Regions from separate parts of the Rhizobium sp. USDA 3886 genome, predicted to be linked through region 3. Evidence: riboswitches for the same ligand, from Rfam matches in the RefSeq annotation. Region 3 holds a riboswitch; each other region holds the start of a gene.

Region 1 (9,752 bases), 130 kb from region 3:
GTATAGGTGAGGCCATCCGGCGAAACGCTAATGGTTTCGGCGAGCGAGGGCACCAGGTTCGGCGTGCCGGGCTCATAATCCATCAGCCGGGAATAAAGGCTCTTGATCATCGACCAGTTGACCCAGTCATAGCCGATTGCCGGGTCAAGCGTGGTGATGTCGTCCTTATAGGTGACGATGATATCGCCGCCCTGCTTGGGCGTTTCCTGCGCCATGACCGAGAGCGGAGCGAGCGCCATCATCGTTGCCGTGGTTGTGTGTTGAAGCCAGTGTTTGAACATCGTGGTTCCCCTTCTTTGGTTGCTGTCAACGTGTGCGGATGCGCGGATCGATGACCGGCGCGATGAGGTCGGCAAACAAATTGCCGATGACGATGGCGAGCGCCGAAACCAGCGTGACGCCCATGATGATCGGGATGTCCACCTGCTGGATCGCCTGCCATGCGAGCTGGCCGATGCCCGGCCAGCCGTAGACGGCTTCGACGACAACCACGCCGCCCATGAACTGGCCGATGTCGATGCCGATCATGGCGATGATTGGGAGGACGGCGTTGGGAAGTGCATGGCGGAAGATGATGCGGCGGGACGAGAGCCCCTTGGCACGTGCGGTGCGAACATAATCCTGGTTGAGCACGTCGATCATTGCCGAGCGCACCATGCGCGCATACCAGCCGGCGCCGAGAATGCCGAGGGTAGAGGCTGGCAGCACCACATGGGCGAGCGTGCCGTAGCCGCTCATCGGAAACCAGCCAAGCATCACGCCAAAAACGTAGAGCAGGAGAAGTGCCACGACGAATTGCGGCGCTGAGACACCGACGAAGGAGGCCATCATCACCAGCCGGTCGACGAAGCCGCCGCGGCGCACGGCTGCGATCGTGCCGAGGATCAGACCGAGCGTCACTTCGACCAGGATACCTGCGAGCATCAAGGTCAGCGTAGCGGGCAGGCGTGCGGCAATCAGCGTTAAGACCTCGGTCTTCTGCGCATAGGAGCGGCCGAGGTTGCCGGAAAGCAGATTGGCGAGATAGGTCCAGAACTGCAGGAGCAGCGGCTGGTCGAGGCCGAGCTGGGCGCGGATATTGGCAACAGTCTGTGCCGTGGCACTTCGGCCGGCGATCATGCGGGCCGGATCGGCCGGCAATGCATAGAGCAGCAAGAAAGTGATGGCGGCAACGCCGAGGAGGATCAAAGCGGCCTGCATGAGACGGCGAAGAACGAGAAAAGCCATCAGCCTCTCCCCCGCTGCGTCGGATCGAGGATATCGCGGAGCGCATCGCCGACGAGATTGAAGGAAAGGGCCGTCAAGAGAATGATCGCGCCGGGAAAGAAGACGAGCCAGGGAGCCGCCTGGAAATAGCTCTGGCTTTCGAAGATGATATTGCCCCAGGAGGGCTGCGGCGGCTGAACGCCGATGCCGAGAAAGGAAAGTGTGGCTTCGAGAAGCACGGTCGTGGCGATGCCGAGCGTTCCCCAGACGATGGCCGTCGGGATCAGGTGCGGCAGGATATGCATGAAGAGAACGCGTAGATGCCCGGCACCGAGCGAGCGTTCGGCCATGATGAAGTCGCGCTCGGCAAGGCTACGGGTTTCCGTGTAGACGATGCGCGCCACCTGCACCCAGTTGACGAGCGCGATCACCATCGCAACGATCCAGAGGCTTGGCCTCAGGAGAGCCGCGAGCATGATGGCGAGAAGCAGCGCCGGAAAGGCCGTCATCAGATCGGTGAAGCGCATCAGCACGTTGCTGGCGAAGCCTCGAAGATAGCCGGCGACAATGCCGATGAAGAGACCGATTGCCACTGCGATCCCGTTTGCCACCAGACCGATGACCAGAGAGGTGCGGGCGCCGAAGAGCAGGCGCGAGAAAAGATCGCGGCCGAGCGTGTCCGTTCCGAGCAGGAATTGGCCCCCCGGTGGCAGCGGCGCTCCGTCGAGCGACAGGCCGTCGAACATTTGGTCGCCGGGGTTAAAAGGAGCAAACCAGGGCGCACCGAGTGCAAGGATGATGACGAAAACAACGACGACGAGGCCGAAGAGTGCCGATGGCTGACGCACGATGGCTTTGAGAACACGCATCAGCCGGCTTCCGGCAAGGGCTCGGCACCACCGAGAATGAAGGCGGCGATCTGTTCCATCGGCAGGCGGCGGCGCATCGCACAATCGCGAAGGATCGCGTAGGCGCGTTCTTCGTCAATGGCGCGAACGCTCATCAGCTTTTCGACGGCGGCATGAACGAGTGGGCGCAGCCGCACACGTTCTTCCAGATATAGCATCTGCGCGGCAGCTTGCTTGCGCTCCTCGTGGATCGAGACGGCCATGACCAGAGCGGGATAGACGGCGGAGGTGGCGATCGGCTTGGCGATGATCGCGCCCGCACCCTGTTGCAGTGCCCAGGCGATGCGACCCGGCGCTTCAGAACCGAGCAGCGCGACCACGGGGCAGGGCACCGCGCCGTTCCACGGCAAGAGATCGTCCCAGCCCTGATCCGCATCGACGATCACCAGATCAGGCAATTCGGCGGCCGAAAGCGGCGCCCATTGCTGTGTCGGGCGAATACCGAGCAGGCGCAGTTGGCGCATCAGCCTTTCGGTGTTGCCATCCTCGCGGTGGATGACCGCAACATGCCAGCCTGTGAAATTAGGCGTGTCTCTCATGACACCACCCGCAGTCTCGGCGCTGCCTGCCTGCTACGTCCAGTAAGATAGGGGTCGGCGGCGAGCGGGGGACGGGAGGTGACGATATCGAAGCCGTTTTCCGAATTGATGCGGCCGAGGTGAAACGGCAGCGCTGCATGGTTTGTCTCTGGATCGATCGAAAGTGCGCCAAAGACCGTCGGCCACACATTGCCATAGAGCTCGCGGCGGACAGCTGCCGGCTCGTCGCCGCCTGCAGCGAGGATGGAGTCGGTGCAGAGCCTGACGGCCGTATAGGCGCTGGCAAAGACGCCGGAAACGCGGCGCGCCGCGCCATGTTGCGCAGCAACGCGAACCTTGAATGCGGCGTTTTCCGGCGTGCCGAGATTGTCGAAATAGGATGCGGCGCAAAGCTGGCCTATGGCGGCCCCCGCCGCGATGTCATCCAGCTCGCATTCCATCAGGTCGCAGCTGACGACCGGGCAGTTTTCGGCACCAAAGGCCGGATCGCGGTCGCCGAGCTTCTTGATTGCCTCGAGGAATGCATAGCTCGAAGGGCCGATCAGATTGTTGAGGATGAAGCTCGGACGGCGCTGCTCGATATCGGCGACGATACGGTCGACCGCGGTTTCTTCGAGTGGCAGATAGCGTTCGCCGAGAGTTTCGCCGCCGGCATTGGTGATAAGCTCGCGGGCGAGCCGGTTCATCTCCCAGCCCCAGACGTAGTTTGCGCCGACGAGATAGGGGCGGGCGCCGAAACGCGGGATCAGGTGTTCGAAGAGCGGGATCAGGTGCTGGTTTGGGCAGCCGCCGAGATAGATGACGTTCTCGTTTGCCTCGAAACCCTCATAGGGGCACATGTACCAGAGAAGTCCGTCATGTTTTTCCACAAGCGGAATGACTTCCTTGCGCGCGGCGGACGTGATCGTCCCGACGATATGGCGGCATCCGGTGCGCAGCAGGTGGCGGGCGCCTGCGAGGTAGGCGGCAAGATCGGCATGCGGATCAAAAAAGACCGGCTCGATCGTCCGCCCGGCTGCTTCTGCAAACTCCTCCATCGCAAACTCTGCGCCGGCGCGCGCGTCGCGGCCCATCGATCCGTAGGGTCCGGTCGTCGAAAAGAGAATGCCGACCTTCAGCGCTTCATTCATGCGGAACCCCAAAAACCAAAAGCCCCACGACGCGGTCCCATCGGCGATGGGGCGTCATGGGGCAAAACTGCCCGGCGACTATCGAAGTCATGTGATCGCGGCAGCAATTTGCCTAATCCGCAGGCGTGAATAAAATACAGGCAGTTCGGCTTGTCAAGGGCGCCAGACATGCAGGCTCTGCTTTTGTTGAGAGGGGCTCCCATTCCATCAGGACCACATTGAAGTCATTGACATTGGGGCTTGAACCGGTCTGGAGATGGCCGCCGATCAAGGCGAAGGCCGAGCAGCCATCCCTTCGTCTTGACACCAGCAACACCCGACTCTAACCTTTCCTCATTCACCAGGGGGGTCCCGGCAAGGGGCTGAGATACTGCTGACGTGCGCAGTGACCCGTTGAACCTGATCCAGTTCATACTGGCGTAGGGACGGTGCGAGCGCTTAAAAGGCTTTGGATTCACGCGTGTAATCCGGGCCGGCGTCTTTCCATCATTCCGGCTGAGGACTGGGTCTCCAATCGCAACTTGGAGCCTCAAACCATGAACATTGCCGCAAAGAACCTCACCCCGACCGTTACCACCGGCCCTCTGCCGGCATCCCGGAAGATCTGCATTCCAGGAGAGATTCATCCTGACGTCCGCGTGCCGATGCGCGAAATCAGCGTCCATCCGACTTCGGGCGAACCGCCGGTCATCGTCTACGATTCCTCCGGCCCCTATACGATCGAGGGCGCTGACATCCGTATCGAGGAAGGCTTGCCTCAGCTTCGGCGCGACTGGGTGCTCGCCCGCGGCGATGTCGAGGCTTATGACGGCCGCCATGTGCGGCCGGAAGACAACGGCTTTGCCAGTGGAGAGCGGCTGACGCCCGAATTTCCAGGCCAGCGTCAGCCGCTGCGGGCCAAAGGCGGCAAGGCTGTCACCCAGCTTGCCTACGCGCGCGCCGGCATCATCACGCCGGAGATGGAATTTATCGCCATCCGCGAAAACCTCGGCCGTAAAGCGCAGGGCGAGCCCACGGTCCGCGACGGCGAAAGCTTCGGCGCCCATATCCCCGACCACGTCACACCGGAATTCGTCCGGCAGGAAGTGGCAGCGGGCAGGGCGATCATCCCTGCCAACATCAATCATCCGGAAGCCGAACCGATGATCATCGGCCGGAACTTCCTGGTTAAGATCAACGCCAATATCGGCAATTCCGCCGTCACTTCGTCGATGGCCGAAGAGGTCGAAAAGATGGTCTGGGCGGCGCGCTGGGGCGCCGATACCGTCATGGATCTTTCGACGGGGCGCAACATCCACAACATCCGCGAATGGATCATCCGCAACTCACCGCTGCCGATCGGCACGGTGCCGCTCTACCAGGCGCTGGAGAAGGTCGAAGGCATTGCCGAGAACCTCACCTGGGAGGTCTATCGCGACACGCTGATCGAGCAGGCCGAGCAGGGAGTCGACTATTTTACGATCCATGCCGGCGTACGCCTCCATTACATTCCGCTGACGGTCAACCGTGTGACCGGCATCGTCTCGCGCGGTGGGTCGATCATGGCGAAGTGGTGTTTGCATCACCACCGCGAGAGTTTCCTCTACGAGCACTTCGAAGAGATCTGCGACATCTGCCGAGCCTATGACGTCTCCTTCTCGCTCGGCGACGGCCTGCGCCCCGGTTCGATTGCCGACGCCAACGATGCAGCGCAATTCGCCGAACTCGAAACCCTTGGCGAATTGACGAAGATCGCCTGGTCGAAGGACTGCCAAGTGATGATCGAAGGGCCTGGGCACGTCCCGATGCACAAGATCAAGGAAAACATGGACAAGCAGCTTGCCGTCTGCGGCGAGGCGCCCTTCTATACGCTCGGGCCGCTGACGACCGATATCGCACCTGGCTACGATCACATCACCTCAGGTATTGGGGCTGCGATGATCGGCTGGTTCGGAACGGCGATGCTTTGCTATGTCACGCCGAAGGAGCATCTGGGTCTTCCCGATCGTAACGACGTGAAGACCGGCGTCATCACCTACAAGATCGCAGCCCACGCCGCTGATCTCGCCAAGGGACACCCGGCCGCCCGTCTGCGGGACGATGCGCTGTCGCGCGCCCGCTTCGAGTTTCGCTGGGAGGATCAGTTCAATTTGTCGCTGGACCCCGAAACTGCGCGTTCCTTCCACGACGAGACCCTGCCGAAGGAGGCCCACAAGGTCGCGCATTTCTGCTCGATGTGCGGCCCGAAATTCTGCTCCATGCGAATTTCGCATGACATCCGCGCTGAAGCGCAGAAGGAGGGGCTGGACGCGATGGCGGCAAAATACCGCGAGGGCGGCGATCTTTACATGCCGGTCGAAGCCCTTCAGCATTCGGACGACTGAGATGCGCGTGCTTGTCAAAGGGGCCGGCGTCGCCGGCCTCACCGTTGCGCATGAGCTTTGTAGCCGCGGCGCCCACGTTACAGTCGTGGATCCGAATGAAGGTCTAGATCGCGCCGCATCCTGGCTCGCCGGCGGGATGCTGGCGCCCTGGTGCGAGCGGGAAAGTGCTGGCGAGGCTGTGCTACTGCGCGGCCTCGATGCCGCCGACCGATGGGATGTGATGGTGCCGGGAGAGGTGCGACGGAACGGTACACTCGTGGTCGCGCCAGTCCGCGATCTTGGTGAACTGCAGCGCTTTTCCGGCCGCACGACAGGTTATGAATGGCTGGATGAAGAGGCTATTGCCGGGCTGGAACCGGCCCTTGCCGGTCGCTTCAGGCAAGGCCTGTTCTTCTCCCGCGAAGTCCATCTCGATCCGCGCGGGGCGCTCACCAGGCTGCGGGAGAGGCTTGCGACGCAGGGAGTTTCGTTCATTCGTGACCCCGGCAAGCGCGACTTCGATGATTGTGTTGATTGTACGGGTGCGGCGCAGATCGGCAAGGCCGACGGCCTGCGCGGCGTTCGTGGCGAGATGCTCTATTTGAAGACCCACGAGGTGGACCTTGCCCGCCCGGTTCGCCTGCTGCATCCCCGCATCCCCGTCTACGCCGTTCCGCGCGGCGACGGACTTTTCATGGTCGGCGCTACGATGATCGAGAGTGACTTCGATGGGCCGGTTTCGGCGCGCTCGTTGATGGAACTGCTGAATGCCGCTTACGCGCTCCATCCGGCCTTTGCGGACGCAACCGTCGTTGAAACGGGAGCCGGAATCCGCCCAGCTTTTCCCGACAATTTTCCCCGCGCGTTCCGTCACGGAAACACGGTTTTCCTCAATGGTTTCTATCGCCACGGTTTTTTGCTGGCGCCGGCGATGGCGGCCGAGGCCGCCGACCTTGTCTTCAGCAGACCCGAACAAGAAGGAATGTACCCATGAGACTGATCGTCAATGGCGAACCTCAGGATATCACCGCCAAGACGCTCTCCGAGCTGCTGACGCTGATGGAATACGAGGGTGAGTGGCTCGCGACCGCCGTCAATGGTGAACTCGTCCACCGGGAGAATCGTGCCGGCCATGCTCTTAATGAGAACGACCGGATAGAAGTCCTGACCCCGATGCAGGGAGGTTGACCTATGCTGAACCTCTATGGAACTGAAATCGCGTCCCGTCTACTGCTCGGCACGGCCCGCTATCCTTCACCGGCGATACTGACTGAGGCCGTCAAGCGATCTGGAACCGAGATCGTGACGGTCTCTCTGCGCCGCGAGACCGCCGGCGGCCGGAACGGCGGCGCGTTTTTCGAGATTATCCGAGCGCTCGGTGTGCGCGTGCTGCCCAATACCGCCGGCTGCCACGGCGTTTCCGAAGCGGTGCTGACCGCCAAGATGGCGCGCGAGGTGTTTCAGACCAACTGGATCAAGCTGGAGGTGATCGGCAATCACGATACGCTGCAACCCGACGTCTTCGGACTGCTCGAAGCCGCGCATGTTCTCGCCGGTGAGGGTTTCGAAGTCTTCCCTTATACCACCGACGATCTTGTGGTGGCGGAACGGTTGATAGACGCGGGCTGCAAGGTGCTCATGCCCTGGTGCGCGCCCATCGGAAGTGCCGCAGGACCTCTCAATCTCTCGGCCCTTCGGGCGATGCGCGCGCATTTCCCTGATGTGCCGCTGATCGTCGATGCAGGCATCGGAAGGCCATCGCATGCGGCAACGGTCATGGAACTCGGCTTCGACGCCGTGCTCCTCAACACGGCTGTTGCCAGCGCCGGTGACCCCGTCGCCATGGCCGATGCATTCGCCAAGGCGATCGAGGCGGGCAGGCAGGCATTTGGCGCCGGCGTGCTGGAACCGCGCGACTTGGCGGTGCCTTCGACACCGGTTATCGGAAAGGCGGTCTTCGCATGAGGCTCGATCCTTTCTATCTGATCGTCGATAGCGCCGAATGGATCGCCCGACTGGTGCCGCTCGGCGTCAAGCTCGTGCAGCTCCGCATCAAGGACGGGACTGAGGCCGAGATCCGTGGCGATATCCGCAAAGCAAAGACAGTCAGCTGCGCGCATGGATGCCAGCTGATCGTCAACGACTACTGGCAGCTGGCGATCGAGGAGGGATGCGATTTCCTCCATCTCGGCCAGGAGGATCTGGCTGGTGCCGACCTTCGTGCGATCCGCGCGGCCGGTTTGAAGCTGGGGCTCTCGACCCACGATGATGTCGAGCTGGAGACAGCGCTCGCAGCAGAACCGGACTACATCGCGCTTGGTCCTGTCTATCCGACGATCTTGAAGCAGATGAAATGGGCGCCGCAAGGGCTGGGACGGCTCAGTGAATGGAAGGCGCGGATAGGCAATCTGCCGCTTGTCGCCATCGGCGGGCTCAATGTCGACCGCATCGACGGTCTCTTTGCCCATGGCGCAGACAGCGCTGCCGTGGTGACCGACATCACGCTGAACAGCGATCCGGAGGGGAGAACCAGGCAGTGGCTGGAAGCCACTGCGAGATGGAGACGCTGATGGTCTTCATGATCGCATCTCGCACGTGAAGAGAGCCAACTTATAAACGAGGACGTCCAGGGAGCAGGTCAACCGGGCGTCTGATCGCGGGAGGTCGGCGTGGAGGCTTTCGCGGCCTGGGTGCGCGCCCATGGCGACCGATTCTAACTTTCGACGATCACCATCGCCGAGATCGAGGCGGGCATTGCCCGTGCCGTCAGGACCGCCGCGACAACGAAGGCGGAGAACCTGCGCCGCTGGTTGTCGGCGGTCGAACATTTCTATGCCGGGCGCGTCCTGCCGTTCGGCATAAAGGAGGCCCGCCATGCCGGCTTGATCCTCGATCAGGCGCGAGCCCACGATCCCCGCTTCTAGGATATTGCTATTGCGGCCACCGCCTCCGCGCACGGGCCTTACTGTTCTGACAGCCAATGAGCGTCGTTTCGAGCCGCTTGGCGCTTCCTGACCGGCTTTCATTCGCTCATTGGGCGGAATAGTAAGCGTCACCAGCTCTTGGCGCGTGGCGGGTGAGACGCCTATCGACCCTTCGCCATCGGAGAATTCGAGCACCGGGAATTCGGGGAGTGGCAATATTACAGCTCCCACACCGGCGCAAAACGACCCTTGGGAGGATGCCGGAGGCAGGCGCTCGCAACTGTCGATGTGATGTCGGCAGATGCGGCGGCACTCAAGATGAGTGCAACGTCATTTATGATCCGGCGTCAATAAACTCCGGGAGAAGAAGAGTTGCGGCGACTAGATTCTTGCGGCCGCGATCAGAAGTCCCGCCCAGAACAGCGCGGCCATCTCAGCCGCAACCAGAAAACCGAAAACTGTGTCGTTCATCGCGTCCTCCCGCCATCGACACTTGCTTATTAGCAGAGCGAGATAATGGCGAGTATCGTAAAATTTCACGATGAATTGGGTTGCATCGATGGGCACAATACCGCTTTGTATCCGCCTGCCCGTGGAGCTTAGTGATTGCGAAACGGCTACGGGCGACCGGAATATGGTTCGAAAGCATACTCTTCCAAGTTCTTCCCGCAACAAGACCCGCGGGGGCCAGGGCGAGCTCGGC
Region 2 (9,752 bases), on a different contig from region 3:
CGCGGGCCTTTCGAGGAAGCAAAACTGCTTTACGAAGATCTGACGCCGCCGCAGGGTGAGACAAAACGTCTCACGTCCTATGAGCAAGCCATCCGTGCGGCCGGCAGCGGCCGGCCGACGAAAAAGGAGCGGCGTGCAACCGATCGGCTATTGCCCGACGAGGATTAGAAAACTCTATCAGCCAGAGCCTGCTTGGCAGATCGTTTATTCTTGAAATCCGGCCACAAAGCCGATACGTCACAGTCAACTTGCCGGACAGTGTGCTTGCCTCCCAAGCCTGTCCACGCTGTCCTCCGGCCAGGGGAAAGGCGCGACGTTCCAGGTTGCCCGGCCCCGCTTTCGTGAAAATCCTGGAGTTCTTCATGACCTATGTCGTGACCGACAATTGCATTCGCTGCAAATATACCGATTGTGTGGAAGTCTGCCCCGTCGATTGTTTCTATGAAGGCGAAAATTTTCTCGTCATTCACCCGGATGAGTGCATCGACTGCGGTGTCTGCGAACCCGAATGTCCCGCCGAGGCCATCAAGCCGGACACCGAACCGGGGCTCGACAAGTGGCTCAAGATTAATGCGGAATATGCCAGCATCTGGCCCAACATCACGATCAAGAAAGAACCGATGGCGGAGGCCAAGGAAATGGACGGTGAGGCCGGCAAATTCGAGAGGTACTTCTCCGAAAAGCCCGGCTCCGGCGATTGATGGCTTTTTGCCCAGCATGGTCGTGAAATCGGGATCGGAGCCGGGCGTAAACGTTTATATGATGCTCTGTTCATATAGGTGCCATGTGTTGCCCGCATGACTCACATTAAGCAAATTATTGATTTCCTCATATTTTTATGATAGTTTTCGGAAACTGATCCATTTGAGGCACGAAGCGTGCCGAAGCCATCACGAAAGCAAGAGAAATCCGTACGCGGTTCCCCGTGAGATATCAACACCTTGAGCCGTTCGATCGTTGGTCGCGCGCAAGGATTTCTTTTACTTCTGTCTGGTGAGACCAGAGTGAAGTCACCCGACGGAGCTGATCCGTCTCATCCGGGCCTGACTGACCCGGCTCCGGCCGCCGCCGGACGCGTAACAGGGAGTTTTTGACTAGTATGACGATCCAGCAGAAAAAACCTTCAGCAGCACGCCACGGCTTCAAGACCGGTGAATCGATCGTATACCCCGCTCACGGCGTCGGTAACATCACCGCTATCGAAGAGCAAGAAGTCGCCGGCATGAAGCTCGAACTTTTCGTTATCGATTTCGAGAAGGACAAGATGCGCCTGAAGGTTCCGGTTGCCAAGGCAATGAACATCGGCATGCGCAAGCTGTCTGAAACCGATTTCGTCGAGCGCGCTCTGAAGGTTGTGCAGGGCAAGGCGCGCGTCAAGCGTACCATGTGGTCCCGCCGTGCGCAGGAATATGATGCCAAGATCAATTCCGGCGACCTGATTTCCATCGCCGAAGTCGTTCGCGATCTCTATCGCGCTGAAAACCAACCGGAGCAATCCTATTCCGAACGCCAGCTCTACGAAGCCGCACTCGATCGGATGGCGCGTGAAATTGCTGCGGTGAACAAGATGTCGGAAACTGAAGCCGTCCGCCTCGTCGAGACGAACCTCAACAAGGGTCCGAAGCGCGGCAAGGCAACCGAAGAGGACGAGTCGCAGGACGAAGCCGCTTAATACAGCATTGTTTTCCCTAGGAAAAAGCCCGGCCTGCGTGCCGGGTTTTTTTTGTGGAACTTTTCCCGGCCACCCGCGTTTAAATACCGTAAGTGCGGACTGCATCGGGAAATATTCGTCCCCTCGAACGTTCGCATTCCTGTCAACGTTCGATGAGGAGCGGATCATGCCTTCCACAATTTGCCCTGCCGGCAACTTGAAGAAACAGGTCCAGCCTTACTGCCTTAACGGCACATGACGAAGAGATAGGGCCCCCTCCTGAAAAATCCAGGAGCGGGGCCTTTATGCAATTCAGACGCTGGATTGGTTCGGACAGCGATGCGCCGGAAACGGATCTTGTTTGTTTCTTTCAGGGGCACGAGGCCTGATTTTTAGGAGACCGATATGAAGAACATGTCTGCAGACCGGCGTATGATCAAAATCGCCATGGCGGCCCCCTATCTTGCTCGGGAAGAAGAACATAACCTCGCTATTCGCTGGAAGGACAATGAGGATCGCGGCGCCCGAAACCAGATCGCGATGGCTCACATGCGCCTCGTTATTTCCATGGCGGGCAAGTTCCGGAATTTCGGTCTGCCAATGAGCGATCTTGTACAGGAAGGTTATGTCGGCCTTCTTGAGGCGGCTGCCCGCTTTGAGCCGGAGCGTGAGGTGCGCTTCTCCACCTATGCAAGCTGGTGGATCCGCGCGTCGATCCAGGACTACATCCTGCGCAACTGGTCGATTGTTCGCGGCGGCACGAGTTCCGCGCAGAAGGCCCTTTTCTTCAATCTGCGCCGCCTCCGCGCCAAGCTCGCCAGAGGCGACTCGCATCTCACCCTTCAATCCATCCATCAGGAGATCGCGGCTGCCTTGGGTGTCAGCCTTGCCGACGTTCAGACGATGGATGCGCGTCTTTCCGGCAATGACGCCTCGCTGCAGGCACCTTCGGTCTCCGGCGATGCTGACAGCGCAGAGAAGATGGATTTTCTTGTCAGCGACGATCCGCTGCCGGACGAGCAGGTTTCCAACATGATTGACGGTGAACGCCGCCGTATCTGGCTGACATCGGCGCTGAAACATCTCAATGAGCGCGAAATGAAGATCATCGCAGCGCGCCGCCTTGCCGAAGAAGGCGCGACGCTCGAGGAACTCGGCGCCGATCTCGGAATTTCGAAGGAACGCGTTCGCCAGATCGAAAGCCGCGCCATGGAAAAATTGCGCAGCGCACTTGTCAATGCGGATCCGCATATGGCGGCTCACGCCTAAGAGCCTTTACTCCCAGCAGCACAAACTCACCCGGTGAAAGCCGGGTTCTTTTTTATTCGGAAATGATCTTCACGCGGTCGCCGGGCGAGACCGTGCCGCCGGCCCGCAGGGCATTGATCAGTTTGAAGAGGTCGAGTTTACGATCCGTGCCCAGCATTCGGGCCGCCAGCGTTGCAACATTTTCGCCGGGACGAACGGTGACGACGCGGATTCTCAGGGGTTTCAGCGTTGCCGCCTCCTGCGGCGTCATGCGGCGGAAGCTGGCGCGCAACACGTCTGCCGTCTGCTGCAAGACGGCACTGCCCTTTGGAACGGCCGTCAGGAAGCGGAAGATCTGCGAATTATTGCGCACCACCGTAACATCGAAATCCCATCGATCCGCTGTGGCACGGGCCGTTGCCGCTTCCATGCCGTTAACGGTGATCGGCCGGATCGTCGAAGGATCGAGACCGGTGACCCAGCCGCTCGAAATGTAATTCGTCAGGCTCTGGTTGTCGTTGTCGGCAACCCCGTCAAAGCGGATAGCCACGTCTCCCGGACCGGTTGCCATGACGGCTTCGACTTTATTGTCGATGCTGAAATCCGGCGGCACGTCGAACCGAATGCCGAGACCGCCATGTAGGAAGGTCTGGCCGCGAACATAGCCTTCCTCCGGACTGTCGCCGTAGAGAAGACCGTCGATGCCATCGAGATAGTAGCCCCTTCCCTTGTCACCGACCGTCCCTTCCTGGCCGAAGGCGCGGGCGTGATCGCGCGAAAGCTCGATACGCTGCACCGAGTTCGGGTGGCTCGAAAGGAAGTCCAGGCTTTGGTCGGCGTCAGGATCGGCAGACATGAAGCGGCTGTAGGCCGCCATGGAATCGAGGAAGCGCGTGGCGGCATAAGGGTCATAACCCGCTTCGCCAAGCATGCGCACACCAATCACGTCGGCCTGCAGTTCCTGCTGGCGGGAGAAAGCCGCGAGACGCAGCTTGCCTCGCGCGAGAGCTTGCTTACCAGCGATGTCGCTCGACAGCACCTCGGCAACTACGCGGCTTGCAATGACCTCAGCCTCTTCGCGCTTCTGCCGCTCGATGCCGTGATTGGCCGTCACGTGGCCCATTTCATGCGACAGCACGGCTGCGACTTCCGAAGCATCGTTGGCGAGTGCCAGCAGGCCGCGGGTTACATAGAGATAGCCGCCCGGCAGTGCAAAAGCATTGATCGCCGGTGAATTCAAAATCGTGATGCGATAGGACTGGCTCGGATTTTCCGAAACCGCCGTCAGCGCGCCGGCAATGCGGGCAACGAGGCGTTCGGTCTTGGCATCCTTGTATTCGCCGCCGTAGCTCGCAACGATACGCGGATGTTCGCGCGCACCCATGGCGGCACGCGGATCGTTCTTTTGTACTTCATCGACGATCTGCGGATTGGCAGAGGGAGAGACGGTCGGCTGATACGATTGTTCGATGATCGACTGGCAGCCATTAAGCGCGACTGCGGCCGCAGACACCAGTAATGCGCGGCGGCTCCACCGGTATGGCACAGAAAGCACGTTACTGGAGGGCGCGGGGCGTTTCCACGTCGTCATGCTGTCCAGTCTGGCTCTCCGAGTCATCTTGCTTTTCGGCCGGTTTGCCGCATGTCTGATCCGGCCGCTTCCAACGGGGTTCAACAGTCGTCCATCCCGGTTCTCGCACTGCACAACGGGAAGACACAAGCCATTGCTGTAACTGATTTCCGCATCGGTTGCATAGCGAGACTCTGCTTAATTGTAGCGCCGTTGTATTTTAGCAAGCGTGGCATCGTTAGGGTGTCCTCTCGCTCGGATGAAATTGTGGCGAAAGTGCCAGTGCAAGCGTGAGATTCGTCAGCGGCGCAGAAATTGCCGTAGCGCAGGCATGTCCTCCCGCGTGAGATAATCGGCGAGTGGCGCGGCAAGAACGATCGCCCCTTTATCGATAAAGACACCGTAGTCGGCGATGCGACGCACCTCGTCGGGATCATGCGAAACGATGATCACCGTGTTGCCGGTCTCCATATGCAAGCCGAGCAGCAGCTCGGCCATGTCTGCGCGCAAGCCCGGATCAAGCGCTGCAAAAGGTTCATCCAGGAGCAGAACGGCGCGCTTTCGCACGAGCGCCCGCGCAAACGCTGCTCGCTGCCGCTCCCCGCCAGAAAGCGTTGCGGGCATACGCCGTTCGAAATTGGCGAGGCCGACCTTCTCGAACGCCTCGGAAATGTTTCGCCGGTCCTCGGCAGTGAGGTTCAATGTCGAATCGATCCCCAGACCGACATTGGTGAAGATATCGAGATGGGCAAAGAGATTGTTGTCCTGGAAGACGACCGAGACTGGACGCTCCGCCGGATAGGCCGCCGTCACATCGGCGCCGTGCATCCGAATGCGGCCGACGTCAGGTCGTTCAAAGCCGGCGAGCAGATTGAGAAAGGTTGACTTTCCGGCGCCGGAAGGGCCGCTCACGGCGACGATCCGGCCGGCCGGCAGACGGCAATCGAAATGGAAAGCGTGCGTGCCGAGCTTCAAGCGCACGTCCTCCATTTCGATCCCGGCTTGATCAGCGGCCGTCATTGCCATTCTCCCGCCTTGGCTGGCCTGCGGTTCCAGCGATCGTCAGCAGTAGACAAACAACGCCGAGGATAAGCGCAAGGCCGTCGGCGTCGTTCGTCCTGTAGCTGCCCATGCGGCTATAAACGAGCCAGGGCAATGTGACAAAACCCTCGGAGCCAAAGAGCGCGACGGCGCCGAGATCGCCAAGTGAGAGCGCCATGGCGAATGACAAGGCAGTGAGCAGCGGCTTCTTCAAGCCCGGCCAGTCTATGAATCTCAATCGGGCCGCGCCCGCAATACCCAGGCTTGCGGACAGTTTCTGCGTCCGGCGCTGATGCACAACATAGGCCGGCTCCAGTACGCGCATGACAAAGGGAAGCGCCATCAGCATATTGATGAGAACGACGAGCAAGGCTGCAAAGCGCGTCGCATCGCCGAAAGGCCGCAGTGCCATGAACCATCCGGTCGCAAGCACGATCGGCGGCACGAGCAGGACCATCGACGAAGCGCTGCCCATGGCCGCAAAAAAGGATCGGTCGGTAATGCCTCGCCGCCGTTTCGATACAATTGCATGCCGGGCACGTATCATGGCCATCGAAAGGGCGACCGAGAGCAGAGCCGCGGTAAGCGAGATTGCGAAGCTCGTTCCGGCCGACTGCCAGAAGATCGGCTCCTGCAGCAGCTTTATGAGATCGGCATGCAATCCTGCCGCGATAACGGATAGAAGCGGCAAGCCGAGGAAAAGCACGGCGATCAGCAACAACAGCCTGTCGGCCAATCTGGCACCTGGGCCTTTGCCATCCAGCCGCTTGATGTCCCTGCCTGTGGTCAAGCCTTCATCTCCGGCCGGTGGAAAGAATGTCATCGCGCCCAGGATCGCCGCCGTGAGCGCGATCTGCAGGAGCGACAAGGCGATTGCGCGGCCGGGATCGAAATCGAAGCGAAGCGACTGGTAGATCGCAACTTCGATCGTGGTCGCCGCCGGGCCACCGCCGAGGGTCAGCACCAGCGTGAAGCTGGTGGCGCAGAGCATGAAGATCAATCCACCGATCCCGGGAATGAGCGGGCGGATCGCCGGCCATTCAATGAAGCGGAAAACCGAGTGGGGCCGCATGCCGAGACCGCTTGCCATCAGCCAGTATTCGGCGGGCACGCGTTCGAGACCCGCGAGGATCAGCCGGCAGGCAAGCGGCAGGTTGAAGAAGATATGCGCGAGAAGGATGCCCGTGAGCCCATAGATGCTTATTGGTTCGTCGAGCCCGACCTTCACCAGCAGAGAGTTCAACAACCCCTGCCTGCCCCATATGCCAATCAGGCCGAGTGCTCCGATCAGCACCGGCAGCCCCATTGGAATCGCCATCAGACGGATGATCCAGATGCGGCCTATAAAATGCGGCTGGCGAGCGAGCGCGCGTGCAACCGGAATTGCTAAGGCGATGGAAAGTGCGGTTGAAAGCAGCGCTTGCAGCAGCGTGAAGCGCAGCACACGCAGAAGATAAGGATCGAAAAGAATGCCGGCGATGGCCGATCCCCCGCCGGCAATAAGCAACGAGAATGCTGCCAGGCCGACAAACAACGTGACTGCGGCGAGGCTGATCACCCCGCCGGTCAATGCACGCTGCCGTTCAGCCGCGGTCTGCAGCATCAGTTCACGCTCATCGCTGCGAGCCACTCGTCGATCCAGGCCTTGCGGTTCCTGGCGACGTCGTCAGGGCTCATCGAGAAGGTCTTGGCCGGATTGACGAGCTTGTTAAAGGCGTCCGGGAGCGGCTCAGAGGTTGCGGAAACGGGCATCATCCAATTGTTCGTCGGGATGGTATCCTGGAAGGCGGGTGTCACCATGAATTTCAGGAAATCGCGAGCGAGATCCTTGGTCGGCGCATTCTTCAGAAGACCTGCGACTTCGATCTGGATAAAATGGCCTTCAGAGAAAGCTGCGGCCTGATAGCGATCGGTTTTTTCGACGACCATATGGTAGGCTGGGGACGTGGTGTAAGAGAGCACCATCGGTGCCTCACCCTTGGTGAACAGGCCATAGGCTTCGGACCAGCCGGGCGTGACCGTCAGGATGCGGTTCTTGAGTTTAGCCCAAGCTTCCGGCGCCTTGTCGCCGTAAATGGATTTGATCCAGAGCAGCAGGCCAAGACCGGGCGTCGAGGTTCGCGGATCCTCGATGACGATCTTCTGCGCGGGATCGCCCTCGACCAGATCCTCCATGCTCTGCGGCGGGTTCTTGATCGTCTGTGTGTCGTAGATGATCGCAAAGTGGCCGTAGTCGTAGGGAACGAAGACATCGTCCACGAAGCCGCCCGGCACCTTCAGAGCGCCGGCATTGACGCCGCTTGCGTCGAACAGGCCGGTTTCCTTGGCTTCGGTGATGAGGCTCGTGTCGATGCCGAGGACGACGTCAGCTTTGGTGGAGACCCCCTCGAGCTTCAAGCGCGAAAGCAGTGCGACGCCATCGGCAACGCTGACGAAATTGACCGTGCAGCCGCATGTCTTCTCAAAAGCCTCCTTGACCTTAGGTCCAGGTCCCCATTCGGACGTGAAGCTTTCATAAGTATAGATGGTGAGCGTCTTTTCCGCGGCGTGCGCGGCAGACAAGCCAAGCGTCGCGGCGAAAAATGCTGCGGTCAGCGAAGAGATGATCGATGTGCGGCCGGACATGGCACGCCTCCTCCTTGAGTTTCGTTTGAACGGGAAAAGGGCGTTGCCGAATGTCACGCGTCTAATCCCTCCGCCGGTGTTAACCGGATCAGGTTCCGCGGGTTGGCTCGAAGCCTCTCAGCCGGATGTCTTTGGACACGCGGCACCCCGTTAGAGCGTCGGCAGATGTATCGTCATGAAGTCGCTGTGACAAGGGCGAAGCGGAGCTTCTGCGCCTATTCGGCAGCTTCGGCGGCCGCTGTTGCCGGGCTTATCTCTTCACGCGTTCGAGGGAGCTGAACCGGCCTCAGCATGAGTGCCGCTGCAAGCCCTATCAGGGCAATGGCGCAGGAGGTCATGAAGAGCGGCATGAAGGCTGCGGCATAAGCATCGGCGACAGCCAGGCGGCTTGCTTCGGGAAGGGCAGCCATCATCTTCGGCGTCAGTTGCTCGACATCGGCAACAAGCGGAATGGAGTGGCCGATTTTTGCAAGCTGCGAGCCGATAATCGCGCCATAGATCGAAATGGCGATCGAGGCGCCGCCCATTCGCGAAAGGGTCACAGAGCCGGTCGCGGCGCCGACATCACCCGCAGGAGCTGCATTCTGCACGCCGATCACCGGCACCTGCTGAGCGAGACCGATGCCGATCCCATGTATCATCATGAGCGCCCCGATGAAGGCGATCGGCGTACCCGCATGAACTTGCGAGAGCGTGGCGAAGGCGACCGCACTGCACGAGAAGCTTGCAACTGCGAAGGGTTTGTAGCGTCCTGTCTTCGAGATGATCCGCCCGGCGGAAAGCGAACCGCAAACCAGCCCGCCCGTGAGAAGAATGAAGAGCAAGCCCGCCCGCGATGGCGAAAGGCCCGTGGTCGTCTGCAGAAACAGCGCAAAATAATTCACCATGCCGATCGCGATTCCACCACTCATGACGGAGATCACCAGCAAGAGGCTGAAGGTCGAATTGCGAAAGAGCGGCAGCGGCAGGATCGGCTCGGGCGCACGACGCTCCACAAAAACCCAGGCGATCGCGCAGATGGCGCCGAAGCCGATGATGCTCAGACTTAAAGGCGAAACGAGAGAGCCGAAAAGTTGGCTGCCATCGGCCGTCAACACAATGCTCGTCGTTGTCATCGCCAAAAGTGCTGCGCCGGCGTAGTCGATCTTCGGGCGGCGATGCGGCTTGCGGTAGGGTAGCATGAAGGCAAGGCCCGCGAGCACCGCAAAGCCGATTGGCACATTGATGAGAAAGATCGAACGCCAGCCGAAGAGGTCGCTCATCATGCCGCCAAGAACTGGACCAACGGCGCTCGACGCCATCAGGACGAGGCTGGAGTAACTCTGGTAGCGGGCTCTTTCGCGCGGTTCGAAGAGATCGGCATTGACGGCAAAGATTGAAACCATAATGCCACCACCGCCAAGTCCCTGCAGAATGCGAGCAGCAATCAGCGTATTCATCGATACGGCCAAACCGCATACGGCCGAGCCGATGGTGAATATGGCGACTGACGTCATCATCACATATTTGCGGCCAAACAGATCGCCGAGCTTGCCGTAGACCGGCATGACGGCGCTGAGCGACAGCAAATAGGCCGAGCCGATCCATCCGAAGCGTTCCAAATGGCCGAACTCGCCG
Region 3 (9,752 bases):
CGGATTGATCGGAGGTTCACGGGATCAGTTGAGAGCCGCAATCTATATCGCCTTGGGGAGGGCTCGATGAAGAAGTTCATGAACACCGCGGAAACCATGGTTGCCGAAAGCATGGAAGGTTTCGTCCGCGCCCATGAGGCGTTCGTCGTGTTCGGCACTGGGCGGAAATGCATTCGCCGTCGCCACCTCACGCCGGGCAAGGTCGCGCTCATCTCCGGCGGGGGCGCCGGTCACGAGCCGATGCATATCGGCTTCGTCGGCAAGGGAATGCTGGACGCTGCCTGTTTCGGGCACATTTTCACCTCACCGACGCCGGACCAGATCGCGAGCGCCATCGAGGAGGCGGACACGGGCGCCGGATGCCTGCTCATCATCAAGAACTACGACGGCGACGTCATGAATTTCGAGATGGCGATGGAAATGGCCGCTGATCGGCACAGGATCGAGACTGTCGTCGTCAGCGACGATATCGAGACGGCAAGGACCGGCGAAGGCCGTGGACGCCGCGGTGTCGCGGGCACGCTGGTCGTCGAGAAAATCGTCGGTGCAGCCGCAGAACAGGGCCTGGAACTTGGGGAGCTAAAGCGGATCGGTGACCGGTTGAATGGCCGTATCCGGACAATGGGCGTGGCGCTCGGTGGGGTCACGATGCCGCAGAACCAGCGGCCGACATTTTCATTGAACGCCGACGAAATGGAAATGGGCATCGGCATCCACGGGGAACCGGGCCATTCGAGAGAGCGCTTCTCCTCAGCCGAGGCCATAATCCGCCATCTCTGCGAGACAATCTCCGCAGACATCTCCATACAGCCGGATACGAAGGCCCTGCTCTTCGTCAACGGCCTTGGCGCCACGCCGCCGGCCGAACTTTACCTTGCCTACTATGCCGCTCACCGCTTCATGGAAGAGCGGATGGTCCACATCGAACGCGCGCTGGTTGGCACCTATGTCACCTCGCTCGACATGCAAGGCCTGTCGGTCACGCTGGCGTTGCTGACCGACGAGGAGATAGCTTTGTGGGACGCACCGGTGGTAACGGCGGCGCTGCGTTGGTCGCCGTAAAGGAGGCTGCCGGATACGACCTATGCCTGCTGAAGCCGCGCGCGCGGCAGCGGCGGGAAGGCAAGCGCTATCGCCACAGCGCCGAGACCCACGACGGCTGAGCCGATGAAGAGCCAGGAATAGTTGGCGAATGTATCGAAAACCCAGCCGCCTGCGAGCGGGCCGAACGCCATGCCGATGCTTGAGAGCATGGTCACCGCGCCAAACACCGTGCCGATGATGCGCGGTCCGAAATACTCCCGGGCCAGCACCGCATAGAGCGGCATCACGCCGCCATAGGCGCCACCGAAAATGACGGCGAGCGCATAAAACTCGCTAAGCTGGCTGACGACGAGATAGGTCGCGATCGCAAGCGCCTGGACCATCAGCCCGGCGACCAGCACAGGTTTGACGCCAAGTCTGTCGCCGAGCACACCGAAGAGAACGCGGCCGCCCAGCCCAGCCAGGCCTTCGACGCTGTAGATGCTGACGGCAGCCATCGGCGCCACGCCGCACACCATCGCATAGCTCACCATGTGAAAGATCGGTCCCGCATGCGCCGCGCAGCAGGCGAAGAATGTCAGTCCGAGGACAAGGAGCTGCGGCGAGCGGAACGCTTGCTTGATCGACATCCCCTCACCCTCGGCGATCAGACCCGGGCTTGCATCGGCAGGGTTAGCGGGAGCCGGCGAACGGCGGATCAGCAGGGCCGCCGGCACAAGCAGCGCCCAGGCCACAATGCCGATGACGAACATGGCTGTCCGCCAGTCATAGGCCGAGATCAGCCAGCGTGCGAAAGGCGAGATCGTCATCGGCGCCACTCCCATGCCGGCGGAGACCAAGGAAACCGCAAGGCTGCGGTTCGTTTCGAACCAGGCGGTGGTGGTCGCGATCATCGGAGCGAAGAAGGCGCTGGCGGCAAGGCCGACGAGAACACCGTAAGTCAATTGAAATGCAAGCAGCGACTCCGTCTGGCTTGCCAGGACGAGAGCAAACCCCAGGAGCCCTGCGCCGGTCAGCACGACGATGCGCGGGCCGAAACGGTCGGTTGCCGCACCCCATGCAAAGCCTCCGACGCCCATGACGAGAAAATTGAGCGTCATGGCGCTCGATATGCCGGCGCGAGACCAATGGGTCGTCGTCGCCATCGGTTCCAGGAAGATTGCCAGCGAAAACATCGCGCCAATGGCGACACAGGTCATCAATGCGCCAGCACCGACGATGACCCAACGGTAAGAAAAGCTCATGTCCATTATCTCCCATGATCTCACGTGACGCCGCGAATGGCTTCTGGCGCCGCAGCGCCTCACCGACCTAGGACGTTCTGGCAGGCCCAAGATCGACATGGGGTTGAATTTTTTTGGCAAGATCCGGCGTTTTGATTCCGGCGGGTAATCGATCGCCATCGTCCCGGCGCAATACGGCGGGCGCTTGAGCCCGACGCAGAGATGCCCTGGTGCTGAGCACCTATGTCCCGATGGAGGTGCTCGCGCGCGTTGTCATAGTCCCTCTGGTCCTAGCCTCGTTTCTTTCCGGACTCGTCCACGCACTGGGAACGGCATGGGGCCGGTTTCGACATTACCGGGTCCTGGCGAAATTCCTGCCGGCCATCACTGCCATGGTGTTCCTGCTGTTGCAGATGGAGGGAATAGTCTATGTGGCAATGGCGTCGCTTCAGCCGACCATGCCGAACAATGACCTTCTCGATCTTCGGCGCCCGCTCGTCATCCATGCCGCCGGCGGCCTCGTCGTATTGCTCGTGACGACGGCGCTGTCGGTGTAAAAGCCGCGCGGAATGACCCGATACGGGTGGCGCAGACATCACCCACCGCGAGCGGCCGCGCATGAGCCGCCATTCCCCGCCTGGTTCGACGTTCTTCTCTGCCTTGGAACCCCAGTGGCGGCGCATAGAAGCGTCGCACCGTATCTTCGTTGGAAAGCAGGCAGAGGTGATAGGCGCCGTCGGGCGACTCCCTTGTCTGTGGCTGTCGGATAAGGAAAACGTGTCTGCGCGTCGCCCGGGGCGAACGGCGTTGGACGAAATCCTCTGCAATCGCCGCTGTCACCGTCTCCGTTGCAACAGAACGGCTCTCAGGAAGCCCGACGGCGCTTCATGGGCGTGGACGGCCGTGGCAAACGCCATCCCGATCGCCGCAAGTGTCATTCGCATGGCGCGTCCTGGCTTTCACGTGCGTCGTGGAACGCGCCAGCCTCCACGATCCCGACAGGATTCGTCACTTGCTTCCGTCGAACGGATCGGCCAGCGCCGCCACCGGGCGACTTATCGGATACTTGATGACGGAGACCTTCTCCGCGAACTTGACGTCGCCGTTTTCCTTGAGGAGCGTGCGGAAGCTTGAGTGCATGCCGCCATCCTGATAGGCGAGCGGCGTGAAGCTTTTGGCGGCCAGTTCCCGGTATTTCCGATCGTCGGCGGACGATTTGGCCACGACCGCCGGATCGGATGGATCGATGCGCTCCGGGCATGCCGCGAGCGGATCGCCAGGATCGCCGTCCTTGAATTCGGCGTCGAAGACGTACTTCCTGCTACAGGCGGCGACCCTCGGCTCGCGTCGCCGAACTTCGAAGATGTCGTAGCCTTCCTTGAGGTTCTTCCAGAAGGCGAAATTCGGGTCGTCGCGATGTGCTGCCAGGTTCTTCGGCGTCATGCGAAATGGATAGGCCTGGACCTGGAGCGCTTGCTGCCCGCCTTTCAAGGCCTTCTCGACCACGGCGTAAATTTCCCCCACTCCCTGGTCGGTCAGCGCAAAGCAGCCCGACGACGAGCAGGCGCCATGTACCATCAGGGCCTCGCCGGAATAACCGAGTGCGGCTTCCAGACGGTTCGGATAGCCGAGGTTGAAGGAGAGATAGAATTGCGATTTTGGATTAAGACCTCCCATCGAGACGCGGTAGAAACCCTCGGGCGCCTGTCGGTCTCCGGTCTTCGTCTTGGGGCCAAGCTTGCCCGACCAACGGCACATCGGATAGACCTTGAGCAACGCGTATTTGCCGCTGCCGTCGACTTTCCAGACCTCCAGTTCGCTTTCCATCTTGAAGATGCGCACGAGGACTGGACTTTCCGGCTTCATGCCTTTGGCCCGCATGCTGGCCAGCAGCTTCGGCGGTACGTCGTGCGACGGCTCGCCGAGACCGTCGAGCGACTGCATGCAGCCGCTGAGGGCCACCGCGACGACGGCAAGCGCCAACCCGCGAAGGTATCGCCGGCCCCGGTTTATTTGATGCTGAACATTAAAAAACGTATTTAACTCACTGTTGTGGCTTATAAATATCGACATGCTGAGAGTCATGCCCTTCCTTCTTGTCTGGATTCGAGCGAACGGAAATCAGACGGAGGCAATCGGGGGGCGCTGCTCGACAGGTTCGAGAACGCCCGCAAAGGCAATGGCAGCGATAACGCCAAACGCGACGGCGTCCGGCTGCGAATAAAGGAGATCGGGAGCCTGTGCGACGATGCCGTCCTGCTGACAGTGCATTCCCGAAACAGATCGGCCGTCACCGCGATGGTGTCCATCGGAGGTCGAAGGGACACCGACGATGACCTGGTCGGCGCGGGCGCGATCGACTGGCGCGGCGATGCAGGGCGAGGCAAGCGAACCCAGCAGCATCATGGTCGCGACAAAGACGTTGATCAACAGGCGCATCGGCTCGTTCTTGCAGGGGTCATCCCTGATTCAGCGTCGTCATAATGGTGAAGTTTGCCTTTTCGGTCAACGAGAAGGCCCGAGTTTCCCATCGCAGCCTCTCGACGTCCAATGGTGGCAGGACTCAACCTGCCCCAAACAAGGTCCAGGACAACTGCGGTTGTTCATCCCGCCCGTCGACTATCTTTCTGTTGCCTGGTTTCTCCTCTGCGTGCCGAGTACCGCCTGGCCGCGGCATCGCGATCACCTCGCTGCTTGCCAACGCGCCAGCAGTCTTCCAATCTCTGGCCAGCTGCGGTCACAAGCCAGCCATGCACTTTTTTCAGGGTGACAGATCGGCGTTTGTCTGCGAAGAAGATCACAATGAGAGACAGGGGCGTTCGTTGCGAGACGGGCTGAGAAGTACCCTTCGAACCTGAACCGGATAATGCTGGCGGAGGGAGTCGCTCGGAGCCTTCGGTCTTGCTGTGCCTGGCTCCCGGCGTCTCTGCCCCGCCGGAAAGGGGCAAAATGCCGAAACAAAATTCGCCAGGAAGACTGGTCACGGCAATGCGCGCAACGCCGCCGCTCGTTCATTGCATCACCAATTATGTCGCGATGAATATCGCCGCCAATGTCCTGCTTGCCGCAGGCGCCTCGCCCGCCATGGTCCATGCCGAAGAAGAGGCCGGCGAGTTCGCCGCAATCGCCGGCGCGCTGACGATCAATATCGGCACGCTTTCGGCGAGCTGGGTGAAGGGCATGCACGATGCAGCCAGATCGGCGGCAAGAAACGGCAAGCCTTGGGTTCTCGATCCGGTCGCCCATTATGCGAGCGGTTTCCGGCGCGAAACAGTGGCTGGGCTGATCGATCTCAATCCCACAATCATTCGCGGCAACGCATCGGAAATCATCGCGCTTGGCGGAGCCGAAAGCCGCGGCCAGGGCGTCGACAGCCGCGACACCGTCGAGCAGGCGGAAGAGACGGCACGCGACGTCGCTATTCAATATGGCGCTGTGGTCGCCGTCACCGGCGCGGTCGATTTCGTCACCGATGGCGCAAACGCCGTGCGCATTGTGGGCGGATCACCGCTGATGCCCCAGGTGACGGCGCTTGGTTGCGCGCTCACCTGCCTCGTCGGTGCCTTTGCCGCAATAGCGCCTGAGGAGCCTTTCGATGCCACCGTCGCGGCACTGGCGAGCTTTGCCGTCGCAGGTGAAAAGGCAGCTGCGCTCGCAGACGGCCCCGGTTCCTTTTCATGGCGCTTCCTTGACGCACTTGCTGGGCTTGACGGCACGACGCTCGATGCAGCGGCGAGGGTGACGCCGGTATGAAGCGCTTCGATCTTTCCCTCTACCTCGTTCTCGACCCGGACCTGTGTGCAGGAACCGGCATGGTCGCGACGGCCCGCGCCGCCGTTTCAGGCGGAACGACGATCGTGCAACTGCGCAATAAGCAGGCCGGTACGGCAAGCCTGATCGAGACCGGCCGTGCGCTGAAAACCGCGCTTGCCGGAACCGGCGCCCTTCTGATCGTCAACGACGACGTCGAGGCGGCTATAGCGGTCGATGCGGACGGGTTGCATATCGGTCAGGACGATCTGGCCACCCGCACCGCACGCGAACGGATCGGACGGTCGATGATCCTCGGACTTTCGGTGGAGACCGAGGAATTGGCAGCGGCCGTCGATCGGGCGGTGGTCGACTATGCCGGCATCGGACCCGTCTTTGCCACATCGACGAAGCCGGATCACAAGCCTCCGATCGGCATTGATGGATTGTCAAGGCTGGCGAAAGCCTGCCCCGTACCGGCGGTCGCAATCGGCGGTCTCAAGGCAAAGCATGCAGCGGACGTCCTTGCCGCAGGCGCCAAGGGGCTTGCGGTCGTTTCCGCCATCTGCGGCACACCCGATCCGCGGCAAGCTGCCGCCGACATCACTCGCGCAATCCGAAGGGCACGCGCATGATCTACAACGTTCTTTCCATCGCCGGGTCCGACCCTTCGGGCGGCGCGGGCATCCAGGCCGATCTGAAGACCTTCTCGGCACGCGGCACCTACGGCATGGCCGTTGTGACGGCCCTGACGGCCCAGAACACCCAAGGCGTTTCCGGCGTCCATGCCGTGCCGCCTGACTTCGTGGCCGAGCAGATCCGCATGGTGTTCGCCGACATCCGCGTCGATGCGGTAAAGATTGGCATGATCGCCAATGCGCCGATTGCCGAAGCTGTCGCTAACGCGCTTTTGCCGCATCGCCGCATCCCGATCGTGCTCGATCCGGTGATGATTGCCAAGGGAGGTGCCGCGCTCCTCGATGTTGAAGCCATCGACATTCTCAAGACCCGGCTTTTGCCGCTCGCAACGCTTCTGACCCCCAATCTGCCGGAAGCGGCCGCCCTGCTCGGAGAGCCGGCCGCAGCGAACCGCGACGCTATGGAACAGCAGGCGGAAAAACTGCGCGCACTCGGCCCCTCTGCCGTTCTCGTGAAGGGCGGTCATCTTGCCGGAACGCAAAGCCCGGATGTACTTGTAAGCAAAAGCGGGATCACCTGGTTCGAAGCGCCGCGCGTTCCGACCAAGAACACGCATGGCACCGGCTGCACCCTTTCAAGCGCGCTTGCCGCCGAACTGGCAAAGGGCGTGCCGCCTGAAACCGCGGCCGCCATCGCCAAGGATTATTTAGCCCAAGCCGTCGCTGCAGCCGGCACGCTCTGCGTCGGCTCGGGCCACGGGCCGGTCCAGCATTTTCATCAGCTCTGGCGGTGATCCGCGGCGCCCGTCAGGTTTTCACGGCGCCAGCCGTCAGACCGGCGATGATATGCTTCTGCGCGACGAAGAAAACGATGACCGTCGGCAGGATGGTGAGCGTGATGAAGGCGAGCACCAGCTGCCATTCGGTGCCGAACTCCCCGCGATAGACCATGATTCCGAGTGGCCACGGATATTTCGATTCCGAATTCAACATAATCAGCGGCAGGATGTAGCTGTTCCAGCTGCCGACAAAGGAGATGATGCTGACGGTCGCAACGATCGGCCGCGACAGCGGCAGCGAGATATACCAGAAGAAGCGCAGATAGCCGCAGCCGTCGACAAAGGCCGCCTGGAACAATTCTTCCGGGAGGTTGCGAAAATAATTCCTGAAAAGCAGGATGCTCATGCCGAGGCCGAAGGCGACCTGCGGCAGCACCACGCCCCAATAGGTATCGAGCAGGCCGAGATCGCGGATGCGGATGAAGAGCGGCAGGATCGCCGTTGCTGCCGGAAACATCAGGCCAAGCAGGAAATAGTTCAGCAGGAACGAAGAGCCAAAGAAGCGGACATGCGCGAAGGCAAAGGCTGCCATCGATGAGACGATCAGCGTGAGGGAGACCGTCAGCGCGGCAATCACCAGAGAATTGAAGATCTGCAGCCAGTATCGCTCGCCGAAGAGAATATCGGCGTAGTTCGACCATTGCCATGCCGCAGGCAGTCCGAAAGGATTGGTGCGCAGATCGCCTAAAGTCTTGAAGCCGCCGAGCGCCGTCGTCAGCAACGGGATCAGAACCAATGCGGCAATCAGCGTCAAGGACACATAGAGATAGACCCGCGTCTGCAGCGGCATGCGAATGGTGGAGCTCGTATCAATCATTGCGCATGAAGATCCTTTTGTAGCCGAAGGCGAGCGTCATGCAGATGATAAAAAGCACGACGCCGACGGCGCTGCCGAGACCGACCTGCATGCGCATGACGCCGTATGTGTAGAGGAAGGTCACCATCGTCTGCGTCGAGTTCGACGGTCCACCACCCGTCAGCGGCATGATCATGTCGAATAGCTGCAGCGAACCGATGACCGCGAAGAAGATGGAAAGGCGTAGCGTGGATCCAAGCAGCGGCAGCGTCACATAACGGAACTTCTGCCATCCCGTCGCGCCATCGATTTCGGCAGCTTCGAGCACGCTTTTGTCGACCGATTGGAGGCCGGCGATGAAGAGCATCATATGGAAGCCGAAATACTTCCAAACGATAACGGCAAGCACCGCATAGATGGCGAGATCCTTGTCGGCGAGGACGTACGGCGTCGCCAAACCAAAGAAATTCGAGATTGCGGCAAAGAGCCCGTAGTCGCCGTCATAGACGAAGCGCCAGATGAGGCCGGCCGCGACGTCGGCAAGCACGTAAGGCAGAAAAAAGATCAAGCGGAAGGTAACGACGCCCGGAATGCGATGGGCCAGCATCGTTGACAGCCAGATCGCCAGCGGGACCTGGATGGCGATCGATATCAGGATGATGAGGCCGTTGTTGACAAGCGCCTGCGTGAAGGCCCCATTCCGGAACAGGACCTGGAAGTTGCGGAGCGCGATAAATTCCGTTGGTGTCCCGTAGCCATTCCATTTGTAGAGGCTGTACCAGGCCGCCGCCCCCATCGGCATGATGACGAAGAGCGTAAAAAGCAGCAAAGCTGGCGGCAGAAAGAGAAGAAGGACTGCCCAGCGGTCATGCGCAACGGAACTGCGGTTCCGCGCAAGATTTTTGGCCGGTCTTGCCGTCCTAATCCCGGATGAAATGGAAATATTTGCCATCTGTCCTGCCTTCGCATTCGTCGTGTCCGATCCCGGCACCCCTGAGAGGCGCAAGGAAGGAATATAGGAGCGCGCCTACTGCTCCAGTTCGAAAGCGTCCTGGATTTGCTGCGCGCCGTCCTGCGAAGTCATCTGGCCGGACACGATTTCGACGGAGACGTCGTTGACAACGCGACCGACGGCGGCGCCCAGATCCTGGTCAAAGTAGTTCTGGTGCCAGGTCGAACCCGCCAACTGTTTTGCAGATTCGGCGAGCAGCGGGTTCGTGACGCCGTCATCTGCGCCGACGGCAACTGGCAGCAGCATTGCGGCCTTGGCCATGTCGCGCTCGTTATCGGCATTGGTCAGATAGGCGAGGAAGTCGAGCGCCTCCTTGGATGCCTTCTTCGTGACCACCCAGCCGTTAAGGCCGCCCAGCGTGTCGGTGACCTTGCCTGCCCCGCCTTCCACAGCCGGGAAGGCAAAGCGGCCAATGTTTTCCGGTGCCAGGCCCTTGCCATCGCCGGCGTT

The links. A riboswitch is a leader RNA that binds a small molecule or an ion and turns the genes downstream of it on or off. The one in region 3 is predicted to bind thiamine pyrophosphate.
Region 1: linked by a shared signal. The riboswitch ahead of thiC (phosphomethylpyrimidine synthase ThiC) and the one ahead of thiM (hydroxyethylthiazole kinase) in region 3 are both predicted to bind thiamine pyrophosphate.
Region 2: linked by a shared signal. The riboswitch ahead of thiB (thiamine ABC transporter substrate binding subunit) and the one ahead of thiM (hydroxyethylthiazole kinase) in region 3 are both predicted to bind thiamine pyrophosphate.

Annotation. Positions count from the first base shown of each region.
Region 1 is NZ_JBWCDC010000003.1:1,447,166-1,456,917, forward strand. Features, by position in the region: gene ACZ9BX_RS29835 (ABC transporter substrate-binding protein) at 1-281, opposite strand, end outside; gene ACZ9BX_RS29840 (ABC transporter permease) at 307-1,227, opposite strand; gene ACZ9BX_RS29845 (ABC transporter permease) at 1,227-2,075, opposite strand; gene ACZ9BX_RS29850 (ANTAR domain-containing response regulator) at 2,075-2,653, opposite strand; gene ACZ9BX_RS29855 (transporter substrate-binding protein) at 2,650-3,783, opposite strand; TPP riboswitch at 4,116-4,227, shown strand; gene thiC (phosphomethylpyrimidine synthase ThiC) at 4,320-6,146, shown strand; gene thiO (glycine oxidase ThiO) at 6,148-7,119, shown strand; gene thiS (sulfur carrier protein ThiS) at 7,116-7,313, shown strand; gene ACZ9BX_RS29875 (thiazole synthase) at 7,317-8,090, shown strand; gene ACZ9BX_RS29880 (thiamine phosphate synthase) at 8,087-8,695, shown strand; gene ACZ9BX_RS29885 (hypothetical protein) at 8,702-9,244, opposite strand.
Region 2 is NZ_JBWCDC010000001.1:3,268,754-3,278,505, forward strand. Features, by position in the region: gene ACZ9BX_RS16570 (RNA-binding S4 domain-containing protein) at 1-168, shown strand, start outside; gene fdxA (ferredoxin FdxA) at 363-701, shown strand; gene ACZ9BX_RS16580 (CarD family transcriptional regulator) at 1,100-1,672, shown strand; gene ACZ9BX_RS16585 (RNA polymerase factor sigma-32) at 2,057-2,920, shown strand; gene ACZ9BX_RS16590 (M48 family metalloprotease) at 2,973-4,517, opposite strand; gene ACZ9BX_RS16595 (thiamine ABC transporter ATP-binding protein) at 4,770-5,489, opposite strand; gene thiP (thiamine/thiamine pyrophosphate ABC transporter permease ThiP) at 5,476-7,113, opposite strand; gene thiB (thiamine ABC transporter substrate binding subunit) at 7,113-8,135, opposite strand; TPP riboswitch at 8,184-8,295, opposite strand; gene ACZ9BX_RS16610 (MDR family MFS transporter) at 8,351-9,752, opposite strand, start outside.
Region 3 is NZ_JBWCDC010000003.1:1,312,965-1,322,716, reverse strand. Features, by position in the region: gene ACZ9BX_RS29255 (hypothetical protein) at 1-8, shown strand, start outside; gene dhaK (dihydroxyacetone kinase subunit DhaK) at 67-1,062, shown strand; gene ACZ9BX_RS29245 (MFS transporter) at 1,083-2,288, opposite strand; gene ACZ9BX_RS29240 (hypothetical protein) at 2,498-2,824, shown strand; partial or broken gene ACZ9BX_RS29235 (hypothetical protein) at 2,931-3,211, opposite strand; gene ACZ9BX_RS29230 (hypothetical protein) at 3,276-4,211, opposite strand; gene ACZ9BX_RS29225 (hypothetical protein) at 4,389-4,706, opposite strand; TPP riboswitch at 5,069-5,165, shown strand; gene thiM (hydroxyethylthiazole kinase) at 5,217-6,020, shown strand; gene thiE (thiamine phosphate synthase) at 6,017-6,652, shown strand; gene thiD (bifunctional hydroxymethylpyrimidine kinase/phosphomethylpyrimidine kinase) at 6,649-7,449, shown strand; gene ACZ9BX_RS29205 (carbohydrate ABC transporter permease) at 7,463-8,311, opposite strand; gene ACZ9BX_RS29200 (carbohydrate ABC transporter permease) at 8,304-9,242, opposite strand; gene ACZ9BX_RS29195 (ABC transporter substrate-binding protein) at 9,318-9,752, opposite strand, start outside.